Regions from separate parts of the Halomonas sediminis genome, predicted to be linked through region 1. Evidence: predicted binding sites of a transcription regulator. Region 1 holds the regulator's gene; the other holds the start of a gene.
What was found. Region 1 encodes LexA, which represses DNA repair genes until DNA is damaged. Its sites were predicted from a motif close to TACTGTNTANNTANACAGTA; they were not measured.
Positions count from the first base shown of each region.

Region 1 (7,915 bases):
CCTGCTGACCGGCAAAGGAGGCATCCGGCAAATCTTCTGCCGTGGCGGAACTGCGCACGGCAACCTTCAGATTGGGATGCTGCGTCTGAAGCTTCCCATAGGCCTCGCGCAAGGCAGCTTCGAATGTCGGGGGCAGGGGCGTGTCGATTACCCATTGACGAATCTTGGCACCCACTTGCGCCAGCGCCTTGACATCATCCACATCCAGGCGTGACAAGGCAGTGTTGATGCGCTCATTCAGGCCTTCGTGGGAGAGAAACTCGCGATAAGCATGAGCAGTGGTGGCAAAGCCGCCGGGTACCGTGACACCGACTTCCGACAGGTTCGAGATCATTTCGCCGAGAGAGGCGTTTTTGCCACCCACGCGTTCGACATCTGTCATACCTAGCTGATCGAACCACAGAATGTACTCTTCCACGCAACCCCCTTGCATAACGACACCGGTAAGCCCAGATGGGCCGCCAAAAATGGAGGTTGCTACCCTATCACCGCAATCAGATATTCGCCATTGGTCTAACATCGAAGTAGGTGGAGGTTTTTTACAACAAGCAGGGTTTTGTGAATGATTATGTAGTCGTTAGCGGCACGAAGGATTGTGTCGACCGCCAAGCAGGCTGACAATAACCCTTCATTTTTCAAAGAGTCGGCGAGATGACACGTACTGCTTTTTTTATTTCCGATGGCACCGGGATTACTGCGGAAAGCCTGGGGCGCAGCTTATTGGCGCAATTTGAAAACGTCGAGATTCGCATGCTGACCAAGCCGTATATCGATGATCTGGAAAAGGCCCAGGCGTTGGTGGATATCATCGATGCTGCTGCGGTTCGTGACGGCGAGCGTCCGATCATTATCGACACCATCGTCGATCAGCGCATACGCGACGTGATCCGAAAGGCGTCCGGTTTCAAAGTGGACATCTTCTCGACGTTTCTGAAACCGTTGGAGCAGGAACTCGACACTCACTCCTCGTATAGCGTAGGCCGCACCCATTCCATCGGAAGCGACGATGTGTATATGGACCGGATTCATTCGGTGCACTTCGCTCTGGACAACGATGATGGCGCTCGCACGCATCAATATGCCGAAGCGGATATCATTCTGGTCGGGGTATCGCGTTGCGGCAAAACGCCCACGTCGCTTTATCTGGCGCTGCAGTTCGGTATCCGAGCAGCCAATTATCCTTTGACGGAGGATGATCAGGACGAAGACGGCTTCCTGAAGATGCCCAAAGCCTTGGCCCCGCATCGGAGTAAATTATTCGGCTTGACCATCGATGCTCGTCGACTCGCCGCTATTCGCCATGAACGCCGCCCCAATAGTCGCTACAGTTCCATGGATCAATGCCTGCAAGAGGTTGAGCAGGCGGAGTCGCTGTATCGCAGCATGCATATTCCCTACCTTGATACGACCCGCTCTTCCGTCGAGGAAATCTCTACCCGCATGATCGCAGAAACCGGATTGAAGCGGCGTTTCTCACCTCACTGACAGGTTCCTTTCATTCAAGGGGGACTTTATTTATAGCCCTTCCGGAGCAAAGATACCTGGAGCATTCCGCCAGTAGCCCTTGTAATCCATACCAAAACCAAAAACGTAACGATCGACCACTTCAAGACCGCAGTAATTGGCCTTGAGCCCAGGCACGGCCTTGCGGTCGTGCTGCTTGTCGACCAATACCGCCGTGGTGATGCTGGCCGCTTTTGCTTCCTTGCAGTACGCCAGAATAGCCGCCAGGGTGGCCCCTTCATCCAGAATGTCGTCGACAATCACGACGTGCCGCCCGGCCATAGGAATCTCCGGCGATACCCGCCAGAACAGCTCACCGCCACGTAACTCGTTGCGATAACGCGTGGCATGCAGATAATCGACTTCCAACGGAAAGCCCAGGCGAGTCAACAAGTGCCCGGTCGTGATCAGGCCGCCATTCATCACACAATAAAAGACCGGCAGCTTATCGCCGAGATCTCGCGTAATAGCTTCCGCCATGCGATCCAGAGCGAGTTCAACCTCGTCTTGTGAAATCAGGCAATCCGCGTTATTCATTATTTCACGCATGGTCGCCAGAGACTCACCCGCTTCCATACCCAGCTTTACCATTTACCGCACTCCACGTTGTAATTGCATTCATTGTATCTGCATTAAAGGGTGTTATTTGCTTGCAGCCATGGCTTCCAGGCGTGCATGGGTGCGTCGCCAACGGGTCAATGCCTCCAGGGCATCGAGGTCCGGGCGTGCCCGGCCATACAGCAACTTGCCCGCACGCTTGGCCCGTCGCCCCTGGCAGGCTTGCAATACCTCAAGGGCTGCCTGCCGGTCATTGCATACCAGCAGCATGTCACAACCGGCCTCCAGAGCTGCATGGGCGCGTTGAGCCGGAGAGCCGGCCTGCTGCGCACCTTGCATGCTCAAATCATCGGAAAAGATGCACCCCTTGAAGCCCAGCGATTCACGCAACATCCCTAACCAACTGGGAGAAAATCCGGCGGGGCGTGGATCAAAAGCGGGGTATATCACATGGGCCGGCATGATGCCGTTCAGCACCCCCGCCAAGCGAGTGAAGGGAATCAGATCCTGCTGCTTGAGCGTCGCTAATGGACGCTCATCCACCGGCAGCGCAATGTGTGAATCCGCTGCGACCCCCCCATGGCCGGGAAAATGCTTACCCACCGCCGCCATACCGGCTTCATGCAAGCCGTGAACAAAGGCATACCCCAGTGCAGCGACCTGTTCCGGGTCAGCCCCGAAACTGCGATCACCTATCACGCTGGAAATACCGATATCCACGTCCAGCACCGGGGCGAAGCTGATATCCAGACCACAGGCCGCCATCTCCATGCCCAGCAACCAACCGGCATCTTTCACCAGCGCTAAGGTGGCCTCCGGTGCCTGACCATATTCCCGGCTCAACATACCCATGGCAGGCAAGCGCGTCACACCTTCCTTGATGCGTTGCACACGACCACCCTCTTGGTCCACGGCCAGCAGCAACTCCGGGCGTATCCTGCGAATCTCCGCACACAACGCCTGTACCTGACGTGCACTTTCAGTATTACGCCCAAACAGGATGACACCGCCGACAGCCTCATGTGTCAACAGATCACGCTCGTCAGCTGTCAGATGAAGCCCTTCAAGATCCAGCATCACCGGACCGGGGAGTTGTGTCATGGCAAACCTCCTGCGCAAGGGGCGCTGATTCTAGACCACTATTAACCGTTGGCGCGACCCCATACCCTTCCTCGACAAGCTCATCACCGCTTTTTCAAAGACAGCGGCGCTATTCATGCAGCCAGACAGGGGTTCCCGGCGGAGCTTTTTCGACCATCAACACAAGATCGGCATTGCGCATGCGAATACAGCCATGTGAGCGTGCCACTCCCATGGGTTGGTTGGGGGGCGTGCCATGTAGATAAATATAGCGCCGCTGAGAATCCACGCACGCACCGCGATTAACACCCGTTTCCAACCCGCATAACCATAGAATGCGCGTCAATATCCAGTCACGAGCCGGATGCGCTTTCGCCAAGGCGTCACTATAGACTTCCCCGGTGAAACGCCTGCCACGAAACACACCGTCAAGAGGAGCGTCCCGGCCGATGGCGGCGCGAATGTAATGCCAACCCAGCGGTGTGCGACCGCTGCCTTCTTGCTGCCCTGTTCCCGCCCGGGCAGTTGATATATCGCAGATATGAATCAGCTGTTCTCCCTGCCACAACGACAAGCACTGGCGACTCACATCAATCTCTATCCAAGCGCCGTCGACGGGAGGCAGCTCACTGAGGATCGGGGTGCGCATGAAAATCCTTGTGAAAACCCTCGTTTTGCATTTGATCGGGAAGAGGGGCGTTCATCGCCGCCACGACGACTGGCCGCAAGCGGCGCACCAGATCCTTCACGCTCACCTGCTCATGATAATCCTGCTCGGCAATGTCACGTAACGCCTCAAGTCCCGACAGCGTGAAGATCACGGTACCCAGCATGAAGTGCAAGCGCCAGAAACGCTCGGCATCGGGCAATTCCGGCGTCGCCTGGCGCACAAGCTCGGTGAAGCGGGTAAAGACGTCGCCGTAGTCCCGCTGTATATAGCGTCGTAAATGGCCTTGCGCCTGGCTATAGGCCAACCCCAACAAACGCATGAATACTTGGAGACTGTTGCGTTCGGCAGGCACCGCCAGCACCGTCGTCGCCATGGTTTCCAGAAGTTCGTCGAGTGGAATGACCTTGCCGGCGTGATGCGCTTCAAGCTCGTCCAGAGCGGTATGAAAGCGTTGCGTAAAAGGATCCAGGTAGCGCGCAAAAACCGCCTGAATCAGAGCCTTCTTGGAGCCGAAGTGATAGTTGACCGCCGCCAGGTTGACCCGCGCCTTGCTGGTGATGGTGCGCAGCGATGTTTCAGCAAAGCCACGCTCGGCAAACAACACTTCCGCTGTATCCAGAATACGCGTGACAGTATCAGACTGGGCCATACGGCGCTCTCCGGAAAACGTGTGTTTAAAACGAAAACAAATATTACGTCATAGACCGTGGGGGCTCAACGCCTGAATGTTGGTTGGCAGCCCAGGCGAGCCGCCATATACTGGATGAAGTAACATGCTGTATGCTTAACCACCTAATGATTCACCACTATCAGCCGTGACTTTTGACGATTTCTGGAGCTTGCCATGTCCCGCCCTTTAACGGCTCGCCAACAACATGTCTACGACTTCATCGTAAAGACCATGAATGAGCTGGGTTATCCGCCGACCCGGGCGGAAATCGCCAAAGCGCTTGGCTTTCGCTCGCCCAATGCTGCCGAAGAACACTTGCGCGCACTTGAGCGCAAGGGAGCTATCCGCATCATCCGTAATACCTCGCGTGGCATTCGCCTACCCGCTCAGGTACCCATGGAAAATGTCGAGTCGCCTTCTTCCGAACCGGCTTTCCCGGAACCTGCTGCCTTCCAAGGGCTGCCGGTAATCGGAGAAGTCGCCGCTGGCAACCCCATACTGGCCACCGAGCACATCGACCGTTACTGCCCCCTACCGGCGGAATACTTCACACCCAAGGCGGACTACCTGCTCCGTGTTCGTGGGCTATCAATGAAGGATGCGGGCATCCTGGAAGGCGACCTTCTGGCGGTACATCGCACCGAACGTGTGCGCAATGGCCAGATCGTCGTCGCAAGACTGGAAGAGGAAGTGACGGTAAAGCGCTTTCATCGACAAGGCCATAAAGTCACATTAACCGCTGAAAACCCTGATTTTTTGCCTATCGATATCGACTTGCGCCATCAACCCCTCGAAATCGAGGGCGTGGGTGTCGGCGTCATTCGGGGCGGCAACGGGCAAGCGCTGGGTTAACCAGTCGGCATTATTCGTGCCTATCTATATTATTCGTGCCTATCTATTTAGTATCTATATAGCGGTGGCCATTCAAGGTGGCCACCCACTCCGGATGATAGACCAGCAGAATGCTCATCAGCATGCCGGTGATAAACGCTTCCGATGGCATAAGTAAAGGCAGGAATCGAGCATATTCCTGAGCCAGATACACTGCTTCCCGGTCCACGCCTCCCAGCAAAACCAACCCCACCGCCGCAAAACCTCCCGCCAAGGTAGCCATTGCCGAGCCGAAAAAGCCGCAGATAAAAAGAAACACCATCAGATTATCAGGCAAACGTCGGTCCACGAGTCGCCATATCAGCACGATCACCAGCGCTGGAACGATACCTGTGACCAGGATATTGACTCCTAGCAGCGACCACTCATTGCGCCCCACTAGTACCATGGCAACATTGACCAAAGTGTTGCTCAGCAGTGCCAAGGGCGCCTTGAATACCAAGGTCATCAGGGCGGTGAAAGTAAGATGCAGTACCAACCAATCCACCGCCTGGGCACGCAGCTGCCACATCAATAAAATCGCCACCGTTGCCGCAAGCCAGCGATGCTGCAATGCCGTGTCAGCCAGTAGAGCTCGCCAAGGGCGTTGCCACAGTGCCAGCCCGAGTGTCACTGCTGAGCCCAGGGCACATAGCAGCACTACCCAAAAATCCAGTACGGCTTCGGAAAACGACATGGTGATTACTTCCGTCAGGTTCAGCTGAACACGACTGTCTTGTTGCCGTGAATCAGCACACGATCTTCCAAGTGCCAACGCAACCCACGAGCCAGCACGGCTTTTTCCACATCGCGTCCAAAGCGCACCAGGTCGGTCGGGGTATGGCAGTGACTCACCCGATGGATGTCTTGCTCGATGATCGGGCCTGCATCCAGCTCTTGGGTAACATAATGGCAAGTGGCGCCGATCAGTTTTACTCCGCGTTCAAACGCCTGATGATAGGGTTTGGCTCCGGCAAACGAGGGCAGGAAACTATGGTGAATATTGATCACTTTCCCCACATAGCGCTCGCAAAGAGCGGGCGGCAGGATCTGCATATAGCGCGCCAGTACCACACAGTCGGCATTCAGTGTTTCGATTGTGTTTTGCACGGTAGCGAACGCTGCTTGTTTATCAGCAGGATCTACAGGCACATGGTAATAGGGAATACCATGCCACTCGGTCAGTGAACGCAAATTTTCATGATTGGAAATCACCGCAACGATATCACAAGGCAACTCTTCCGCTTGCCAGCGGTAAAGCAGGTCCACCAGACAATGCGATTCCCGCGACACCATCAGCACCACCCGCGCGCGCCTGGCCGTATCGGTCAAGGCCCACTGCATATCGAATTCACGGGCAACCGGTTCGAATGCCGTTCGTAGTGCTTCAGCGGTCATCCCCACCGAATCCGCCAGGATTTCGTAACGCATGAAAAAGCGCCCGGCTTCCAGATCCGAATGCTGACTGGCTTCGGTAATCGACCCTCCCTGCTGGGCAATGAAGCCGGAAACACGCGCCACGATACCCACCTGATCCGGGCAGGACACTACCAGACGATAAGAGTGCGACATCAACCAATCATTCCCTTAATAGAGACGAGAAAAGCGCCTGACGGACGAACCAATCGCTCGCCGGTACCAGGCCCAAACAGGCGTTAGTGTACCCAAATGCCCTCATGCTGTGCGAGCTCAACCTTGAACCGGCCTCAGCCCTTTCGGCTAACGAGTGGTTAAACAATGGCCGGGATATGCCATGCTGTCTGTGCATGGCATAGTTTCCTCCCACGGATAAGGCATAAGGAACGGCATGTACGATTTTATTATTGTGGGTGGCGGCATTCTGGGTATGTCCACCGCCATGCAGCTCAAACAGGCTTATCCAGATAGGCGCATGTTGGTCGTGGAGAAGGAGCAAGGTCCCGCCCAGCACCAGACCGGCCACAACAGTGGCGTCATTCATGCAGGGGTCTATTACACGCCGGGCAGCTTGAAGGCACGCTTTTGCCTGGCCGGTAACCAGGCGACCCGGCAGTTTTGCGATACCCATGGGATTGCCTACGATATTTGCGGGAAACTACTGGTGGCCACCGATGAGGTGGAAATGCAGCGCATGCAGGCATTGTGGGAACGCACAGCGGCCAACGGCCTGGAGCGTGAATGGCTGGATGCCGATGCCCTGCGTGAACGCGAGCCCAACATTACCGGCATCGGCGGGATCTTCGTACCCTCCAGCGGCATCGTCAATTACGCCGAGGTGACGCTTGCCATGGCCGCCGAGTTCAAGCGAATGGGCGGCGAGATTCGATACGGACAGGACGTGACAGCGCTTGAAGAGCGCCGCCAGGAAGTCATTGTCACTACCTCCCAAGACACCTTCCCCTGCCGCTACCTTGTTTCCTGCTCTGGCCTGATGGCCGACCGGGTGATTCGAATGCTCGGCCAGGACCCCGGCTTCACCATCTGTCCGTTCCGGGGCGAGTACTACCGGTTGTCTGAACAGCACAATCAAATCGTCAATCACCTGATCTATCCAATTCCAGACCCCTCCATGCCCTTTCTCGGAG
Region 1 is NZ_CP085246.1:1,432,384-1,440,298, reverse strand. It holds gene ppsA (phosphoenolpyruvate synthase) at 1-418, opposite strand, end outside; gene ppsR (posphoenolpyruvate synthetase regulatory kinase/phosphorylase PpsR) at 652-1,485, shown strand; gene LG290_RS06915 (hypoxanthine-guanine phosphoribosyltransferase) at 1,516-2,094, opposite strand; gene nagZ (beta-N-acetylhexosaminidase) at 2,146-3,162, opposite strand; gene LG290_RS06905 (L,D-transpeptidase family protein) at 3,272-3,790, opposite strand; gene LG290_RS06900 (TetR/AcrR family transcriptional regulator) at 3,768-4,460, opposite strand; gene lexA (transcriptional repressor LexA) at 4,656-5,333, shown strand; gene LG290_RS06890 (energy-coupling factor ABC transporter permease) at 5,377-6,048, opposite strand; gene purU (formyltetrahydrofolate deformylase) at 6,069-6,923, opposite strand; gene lhgD (L-2-hydroxyglutarate dehydrogenase) at 7,159-7,915, shown strand, end outside.

Region 2 (7,915 bases), 650 kb from region 1:
GAGTCTGCATTGAACGTGGATAAGCTAGCGCAAAAAGGTGTTCCGAGAGGGCCTTTGTGGGGGCAGTTGAAGCAAGGTTTCGATATCGAGTTCGCGGGTGAGCGGTTAAAAAGCCATGAGTTCTTGATCTTCAAACACAAGCCGAGAAAAGTGGTGATCGCTGGGGACAATGACCAGCCTGACTTGTTGTCTGAGGCGTGCGCGGGAGCACAGGTGCTGGTGCATGAAGCCACCTACACCGAAGAGATGGCCCAGAAGGCCGGTGATGTGGGGCATAGTTACGCCAAGCTTGTCGCCGCGTTTGCCGAATCGATAGCGCTGCCCAACCTGGTGCTGACGCACTTTAGCCCCCGTTACCAGCTCAACCCCCATGCGTGGCCTTCCATTGAGGACATCCGCAAAGAGGCCCAGAGCGTCTATTCGAGCTCGCTTTACCTGGCGCGGGATTTTTGCGAATACACCCTGGATAAATCGGGCCTCTTTTCTAAGGTGGCGTGCGAATAGCCTTTTCGTGTTTCGACCATACTTGCAAATAAGCGGCTACTCGAAAATGTATAGCTCAGCTTAGCCAAAAGCTGTTTAACCAGTCTCAGCAGTACGCGGCTGTTGGCCGCCGAGCTTTCTTAAATCAGCGGTCCAACAGGGAGGTGTGAATGAAAACAATTGGCCTGATCGGGGGCATGAGCTGGGAGTCTACCCAGGCCTATTACCGGCTGATAAACCAGAAAGTGAGGGACGAGCTTGGCGGGCTGCATTCGGCCAAGCTGGTGCTCTATAGCGTGGATTTTGCAGAAATTGAGTCCCTGCAACGCCAAGGTGATTGGCAGGCAACAGCGGAAATACTTGGCTCAGCCGGTCGGGCGGTTGAAGCGGCAGGGGCTGAATTTGTGGTTCTGTGCACGAACACGATGCACAAGGTCGCTGCTCAAATCGAGCAAGCCGTCAGCATTCCCCTTCTGCATATCGCAGACGCCACTGCCCGCGAACTCCTAAGCAACAGCATTACCTGTGTGGGGCTGCTCGGCACCCAATTTACCATGGAGCAGGCGTTTTACCGTGATCGTCTCGAAGCGCATGGTATCCGGGTGATGGTGCCGGATGCGCCCCAGCGGGATCTGGTTCATTCGGTCATTTACCATGAACTGTGCCGGGGTGTGGTCAGCCCTGATTCAAAAGCCGCCTACTTGGACGTAATAGCATCACTGGCTGACCGCGGGGCTCAAGGCGTCATCCTGGGGTGCACGGAGATAGGGCTTTTGATCCAGGGGTCGGATACCGATGTTCCACTCTATGACACCACAGAAATACACGCAGAGCAGGTGGTGCAGCTCGCTTTGGGAAGAGCACTTATATTGTTGAAGTAGAGGGAAATTGTGTAGAGAGTAATGTAACTTGCGATGACGTAACTGCTGTGGCGCAGTTTGTCGGGTGTTCTCGAATCGTACTCGTGACCGGACAGCATTGATGAGTCACACTGCGGCTTAACCCGCACCGGAAGAATGACTTTGACCAACGCCGCCTGGTTTGTATTGATCGGAACCCTGTTGATCATGATGGGTTTACGTTCTCCCATCCTCCAACGCTTACGCCTGACACCGTCCATTATCTATTTGGCTATTGGAATCATTCTTGGCCCCTCGGTTATTGGAGCCTTTCATTTCAATCCGCTAGAACAGGCGCATTTGCTGGAAATTCTCGCTGAAATTGCGGTTCTGGTGTCGTTGTTTATTGCCGGCATGAAAATGCCCGTGCCGTTCAGATGGCGGGAATGGCATGCGCCAGTACGGCTGGCATTTTTTTCCATGACGATCAGTGTCGCCCTGACGGCTGTGTTTGGTTATTACGTCCTGGCCCTGCCTCTGGGTGCGGCTATTGTGCTGGGCGCCATTCTGGCGCCCACCGATCCGGTGCTGGCCACGGATGTACAGGTTCGGCACATGGGCGATAAGGATCCTTTGCGGTTCACCCTGACCAGTGAAGCGGGCATGAATGACGGCAGTGCCTTCCCGTTTGTGATGCTGGGGCTGGCATTGCTCAGCGCTCCGTTCAGTTTTGAGTTGCTGGGAACCTGGATGCTGAAGGACGTTTTGTGGTCGACGTTAGTGGCTCTTGTGGTCGGGCTGGTGATGGGGCGCTTATTGGCCCAGCTTGTATGGAAGCAACGTTTTCTCAGTGGCGAAGGCCCGTTGCTGGATGACTTTCTTGGCCTGGGCTTGATTGGCGTGGTTTATGGCATCTGCCTGTTACTCGATGCTTGGGGGTTTTTGGCGGTTTTTGCCGCTGCCATTTCCCTTCGTCAATCGGAACGCAAGCTGGCGGGCCTTCATTCGCCCTCCAAAGACGCTGAAGTTGCCCCGCAAGGCCCGGTTCACGCCGAGGAGTCGACGCCACAGCACAGCACCCGAATATCCGAAGGGTCGCTGTTTTTCAAGGAGTCTCTCGAGCGGCTCACCGAGCTGGTGCTTGTCTTGCTGCTGGGCGGGATGTTGTTTCTGGACTCCTGGAGTATAAGGGCTGTCGGCCTGGCGCTGTTTCTTTTTATGGTGGTTCGCCCTGTCAGCGTGTTCCTAGGCCTGCTTGGCTCTGGCACCCCGGTTCGACTGCAGGTGCTGGTGGGCTGGTTCGGCGTACGCGGCATCGGTTCGATCTATTACTTGATGTTCGCAATCGTCTTTGGCCTGCCGGAAGAGCTGGCCGTGGAGTTCATTCACATTACGCTGGTGGTTATCGTGCTCTCAATCGTTATCCACGGGCTAACCGTTAAACCGATGATGTCAAAATGGTGGTCGTAGGAAGTTACCGGATTCCGGTTTTTCTATGCCGGCCTGAGCTTTGTGTTAGTCAACCAACTGGAATCAAGCGATGGAACAGGTCGGCAATATCATTATCTCTGAGTTTTCAGATTTTAATGACTTGGGTGAATTCGTCGTTGTGGTCATTCGGTTACTGCTCGCTGCCCTGCTAGGTGGGCTGCTGGGTCTCGAACGGCAACAGAGCGGCAAGGCCGCCGGAGTACGTACCCATATGCTTGTTTGCATGGGCGCTGCTCTGTTCATATTGATCCCTCAGCAAGCAGGTATTTCCGATTCGGAGATGAGCCGGGTCATTCAGGGTGTTATTGCCGGCATTGGTTTTCTGTGTGCTGGAAGTATCATCACCGGCAAGGATGAACAAGGTGCTACAGGGCTTACCACGGCGGCTGGCATCTGGTTTACGGCAGCCATCGGCGTAGCCGTTGGCCTGGGGCGCGAGCAGACGGCGATCTTGTGCACGCTTCTGGCCTGGCTTGTGCTTTATGTGGTGCCTTTCTTTTCGCGCTCGATACGCAAGAAGAAATTTGCACGCTCAGAACCTAGTGAAGATAATTCAGCTAATTAATGATGCCCGATACCCAAACCCCCTCATGTCTTCGCGGTAGTTTTCTTTCTTCCACCGCTACTTTTTCGTTTCGCATAACTCTTCCTTGATGTCACCGCGCGCTTGGCGGGGGCGGCAGCTTCGCCCTGTGCCGTCCGCAAACTCTGCTTTAGCTTGCCGGCGTCGCTTTGGCTGAGCAGGGCGCGCAGGTCATCCAAAAGCGCGTGCTGAAAGGCGTCTGCGTCGTCTTGCCGTTCGGAAATCGCCCTCAGGCGCTGCTCCCAAAGCGCGGTGCGTTCCGGCGTGCTCACGGCGCTGGGCAGGGCGGCGATCAAGGCACTGCCCAGTTGCGTGGCCCGCAGTGCCTTGCCCTGGCGCACCAGATAACCCCGCATCACCAGGGTTTCGAGGATTCCGGCGCGCGTGGCTTCGGTGCCCAGGCCGTCGGATTCCTTCAGGGTGCGCTTGACGGCGGGATCCTGCACATAACGGCCGATATTCATCATGGCATTGATCAAACTGGCATCGGTGAACGGTTCGGGGGGCCGCGTTTCGCGTTCTTCCACCCCGGCATCCAGCGCTTTGCAGGTTTCGCCTTCATGTAGGCTGGGGAGCGGCGGGGTCTCGTCGCGGGTGGTGAACAGCGGCTTCCAGCCGGGGTCGAGCACGCTCTGGCCACGCGCTTTGAAGGTTTCATCCAGCACCCTGAACTGCGCCTTGACCTCGAAGGTGCGCAAGGGGCGATAGAACTGCGCCAGCATATTGCGCGTAATCAGGCGAAAGACGTTGGCATCGGTGGCTGAAAGGGCGCTGAAGTCAGGCGTCTTGCCGCTGGGAGCCAAGGCGTGGTGGGCGCTGACTTTCTTGTCGTTCCAGGCTTTCGAGCGTAGCGAAAAATCCGCCCCCGCCAGCCATTCGCCAAGTGTGTTGTCGCTGGCGCAGGCGCCGCCAAGGCTGCGCTGGGCCTGGGCGAGATGTTCTTCGGGCAGATAACGGCAATCCGAGCGCGGATAGGTGATCAGTTTATGCTGTTCGTAGAGTCGTTGGCAGCTGTCGAGTACCGCCTGGGCGGACACGCCATAACGCCGGGCGGCATCCACTTGAAGGGCGGAAAGCGAATAAGGCAGCGGCGGTGCCTGGCGTTTCTCCTGCTGCTCCAGCCGCGTCAAGGTTCCTTCAGCGCCCGGCAGTCGGGCGGCCAGTCCATCCGCCGGGCTGCGGTCGATCAAACGGCCCTGGTCGTCCAGCGGCTGGGATTCACCCGGCACCCACCAGGCTCTAAGTTGGCCGCTTTGTACGGCAAGCTCCACCCACAGCGGGTAGAAGGGGTGGGGCACGAAGTCACGAATGGCGTTGTCGCGGCGTACGATCAGCCCCAGCACCGGAGTTTGAACCCGGCCAACTGACAGTACCCCATCGTGCCCCGCTTGGCGTCCGGTCAGCGTCCAGGCGCGGGTCAGGTTGATGCCATACAGCCAGTCGGCGCGGGAGCGTGCCTGGGCCGCCTGAAAGAGCGGCTGATAGTCGGCGTTATCCTGCAAGCGGCCCAGGGCGCGAACCACGGCCGGGCGGTTCAGGTCGTTGATCAACAGGCGCTTGACCGGGCCTTTATAACCGCAGTGCTCGACGACTTCCTGGACCAGCAGTTGCCCTTCACGATCCGGGTCGCCTGCGTGTACAACGTCCGCGGCTTGCTTGAGTAAACGGCGGACTATCGCCAGCTGCCCGCGGGCCTTGGCGCGCGGAGTCAACTTCCAGCGCTGGGGGACGATAGGCAGGCGGTCGAGGCGCCATTGCTTGTCGGCGGCATCGTAGACCTCTGGAGAGGCCTGTTCCAGCAAGTGTCCCAGGCACCAGGTGACCACGCTTTCCCCACACACAATGGCGCCTTCTTCCCGGCGCGAGTTGCCCGGCAAGGCATCAGCAATGGCACGCGCCAAGCTGGGTTTTTCGGCAATGATCAGGCGCATAGGACTCCCGGCTGGCAGGCTGGCAAACGAATGGAATGCTGGATATTTTATCAGATCGGCTTGATGCCGGCATAAGTGATAGGCGATACCTGACTTAAGTAGGTGTATAGTATTTGTATCACTTTTGGATTGAGGCCGAGATCATGCGTGAGAAAGGCAGAACACGTCGATTGATGGGGTTGGGAGCACGCACCGGCGGTGCCCTGCTAAAAACCCGTTTAGGTGGTCAGGCCGATTGGCGGGCGCTGGGTGAGGCGCTGTTTGAAGGGCTTTCTGAGCTCAAGGGTCCAGCGATGAAGCTGGCCCAGGTCATCTCGCAGTGGGATGACATCCTGCCGCCGGACCTTGCCGATGAACTGGCGCGTTTGCAGCGCCAAGCCGAACCGATGCCTTGGCCGCGTATCCGTGAAGCGTTGGTACTCCAATACGGTGACCTGGATACGGTGTTTCGTGACATCGAAGAACGCCCCTTTGCCAGTGCGTCCATGGGGCAGGTGCATCGCGCCATCACGCATGACGGCGAGACCCTGGTGCTCAAGGTACAGTACCCGGGGCTTGCCGAGGTGCTGGAAAATGATCTGTTTCAGGTGCGCCGCCTGATGCGTCTGGGGCGCTGGTTCAAGGTGCCGCAGTCGCGCCTGGATGCATTGTTCGAGGAACTTGCCGCAAGCCTGCGTGAAGAGCTGGATTACCTGGCCGAAGCCGAAGCCCTGGTGCGTTATCGGGAGCGTTATCGCGACGTGGAAAACCTGGTGATTCCCGAGCCCTTGCCGGCACTTTGCGGCCCGCATGTATTGGCCATGCGTTATGTAGAGGGAACTCCCTTGCGCGAGCTGGAAAGCGCTGATGATGAACGCCGCCAGAAGATCGCCACAGCGCTTGCCGACTGGATCACGGCAGAACTGTTCATGCATGGTGAACTGCATGCCGATCCCCATGCAGGTAACTTTGCCGCTGATGAGCAGGGCAGGCTGGTGATTTATGACCTGGGGGCGGTGATTGCCGTACCCAAAGCGAGTCTCGACAGCATGTTGCAGCTTCTCGACGCCACCCTGGCGCAAGACCCGATGGCCATGGATCAGGCGATGCTCAAGATGGGCGGGCGCCAGGGGCATGGCGCACCGCTTGCCCTGTATCGTGAAGCGGCGGAGGCGGTGTCACCGCTGTTCGCACCGGGCGAACAGGATTTCAGCGATGTGCGTGTGCACCGTCGTCTGCGCGAACTCAGCCCCAAGGTATGGGCGGCGATGGACCGGCTGCAGCCACCCGCGGACACGTTGTTGCTTTCGCGTGCGCTAAATGGGCACTACTGGAACTTGGTTCGCTTGAAAGCGCGTCTGAACATGGCCGAGCGTACCGGCCCCTTGCTCGCCCGAGCGCGTGGTTAAAGCACTGTTTGAATGGGCGTGCTAAACTATGGCGCTTTTCATGGCAATGGAGATGGCAATGCTGGCGGTATGGGTGGATCAACTGCTGGGATTTGCTTCCGGGGCGCTCACGGCAATCAGACAACAGGAATGTTATCCTGATTTCATGACGTGGGTACGTGCCGAAGGCGCGGACTATTTTCAAGGCGACATCGCCACCGCTCAGGCGTTGGCGCCGATGCTATGGTCGCAAACCCCGCTTGAACGTCTCGATTTCGATTGTGAACCATTGGCCACGCCCGGCCCCAACGAGCCGTGCTGGTGCGATTCCGGGCGCAAGTACAAACATTGTTGCCGGGCGGTGGAATTACCTACCGATCTTCCCGATCAATTAATGTGGATGCTTTCGCTACGCGAATGGAAGGGCCCTGTGCTCAAGGCGGCGCTGGCCAGCCGTAAGGCACCGGCTCAGGCATTGCTCGAAGCAGGGTTGGTCGCCGCCGAAAGCGGCCAGAGTGGACGCGCCATTCAGATTCTCGAATCTCTGTTTGGCGGTGGCGACTGGTCGCACTTGCCGGAACAAGCCGAACCTGCCTTTGAAATTCTGCTCGACCTCTATCAGGAGCGTGGCTTCACGCGCAAGCGCGCCGACCTGCTGGATAAGATCATGGCCCATGGCCCATTGTTTCTACGCGGGGTGGCACTTGAGCGTCTGTGCTTGATGCACCTGGATAACGATGACCTGGACAGTGCCCGCGCCGCCTTCGTCAAGGCGCAGCAGGCCCTGCCTGATTCCCCGACGCTGGCCTATGTCGAAGCCATGCTGCTGCTGCATGAAGGCCACGAAGAAGAGGCCAAGGAACGCTCCAGGTTCTGGTATCGGCGCCTGGCCCGTCAGGGTGAACTGGACCCCGATCAGTTGGATTTTCTCGCCGCCCTGGCGGAAAACCCCGGTGCCACCTTGGCCGACCAACTGCTGAGTGCCGAAGAAGACCTGGCGACACCGCTGGTGGCGCTTCAGTCGCTGCTGAATTCGCTACCCACGGCGCCGCGCCTGGACCTGCGCTATGACGACGATGCCCAGCGTATCACCTACCATATCAGCGCCCGGGAAGCGACGCTGTATGCCGCCTGGTATGAGCATTTCCAGGTCATGATCGATGAAGATGTCGCCCTGGGGTTTCGTGGAGACCCCTGGGCGACGGCCGAGGAATGGATGCC
Region 2 is NZ_CP085246.1:2,081,058-2,088,972, reverse strand. It holds gene LG290_RS09985 (ribonuclease Z) at 1-504, shown strand, start outside; gene LG290_RS09980 (aspartate/glutamate racemase family protein) at 654-1,364, shown strand; gene LG290_RS09975 (cation:proton antiporter) at 1,500-2,792, shown strand; gene LG290_RS09970 (MgtC/SapB family protein) at 2,863-3,378, shown strand; gene LG290_RS09965 (DNA topoisomerase III) at 3,402-5,327, opposite strand; gene LG290_RS09960 (ABC1 kinase family protein) at 5,471-6,715, shown strand; gene LG290_RS09955 (SEC-C metal-binding domain-containing protein) at 6,774-7,915, shown strand, end outside.
Region 2: a site for LexA is predicted at 5,364-5,383, ahead of LG290_RS09965 (DNA topoisomerase III). Genes of this name have one in related genera too.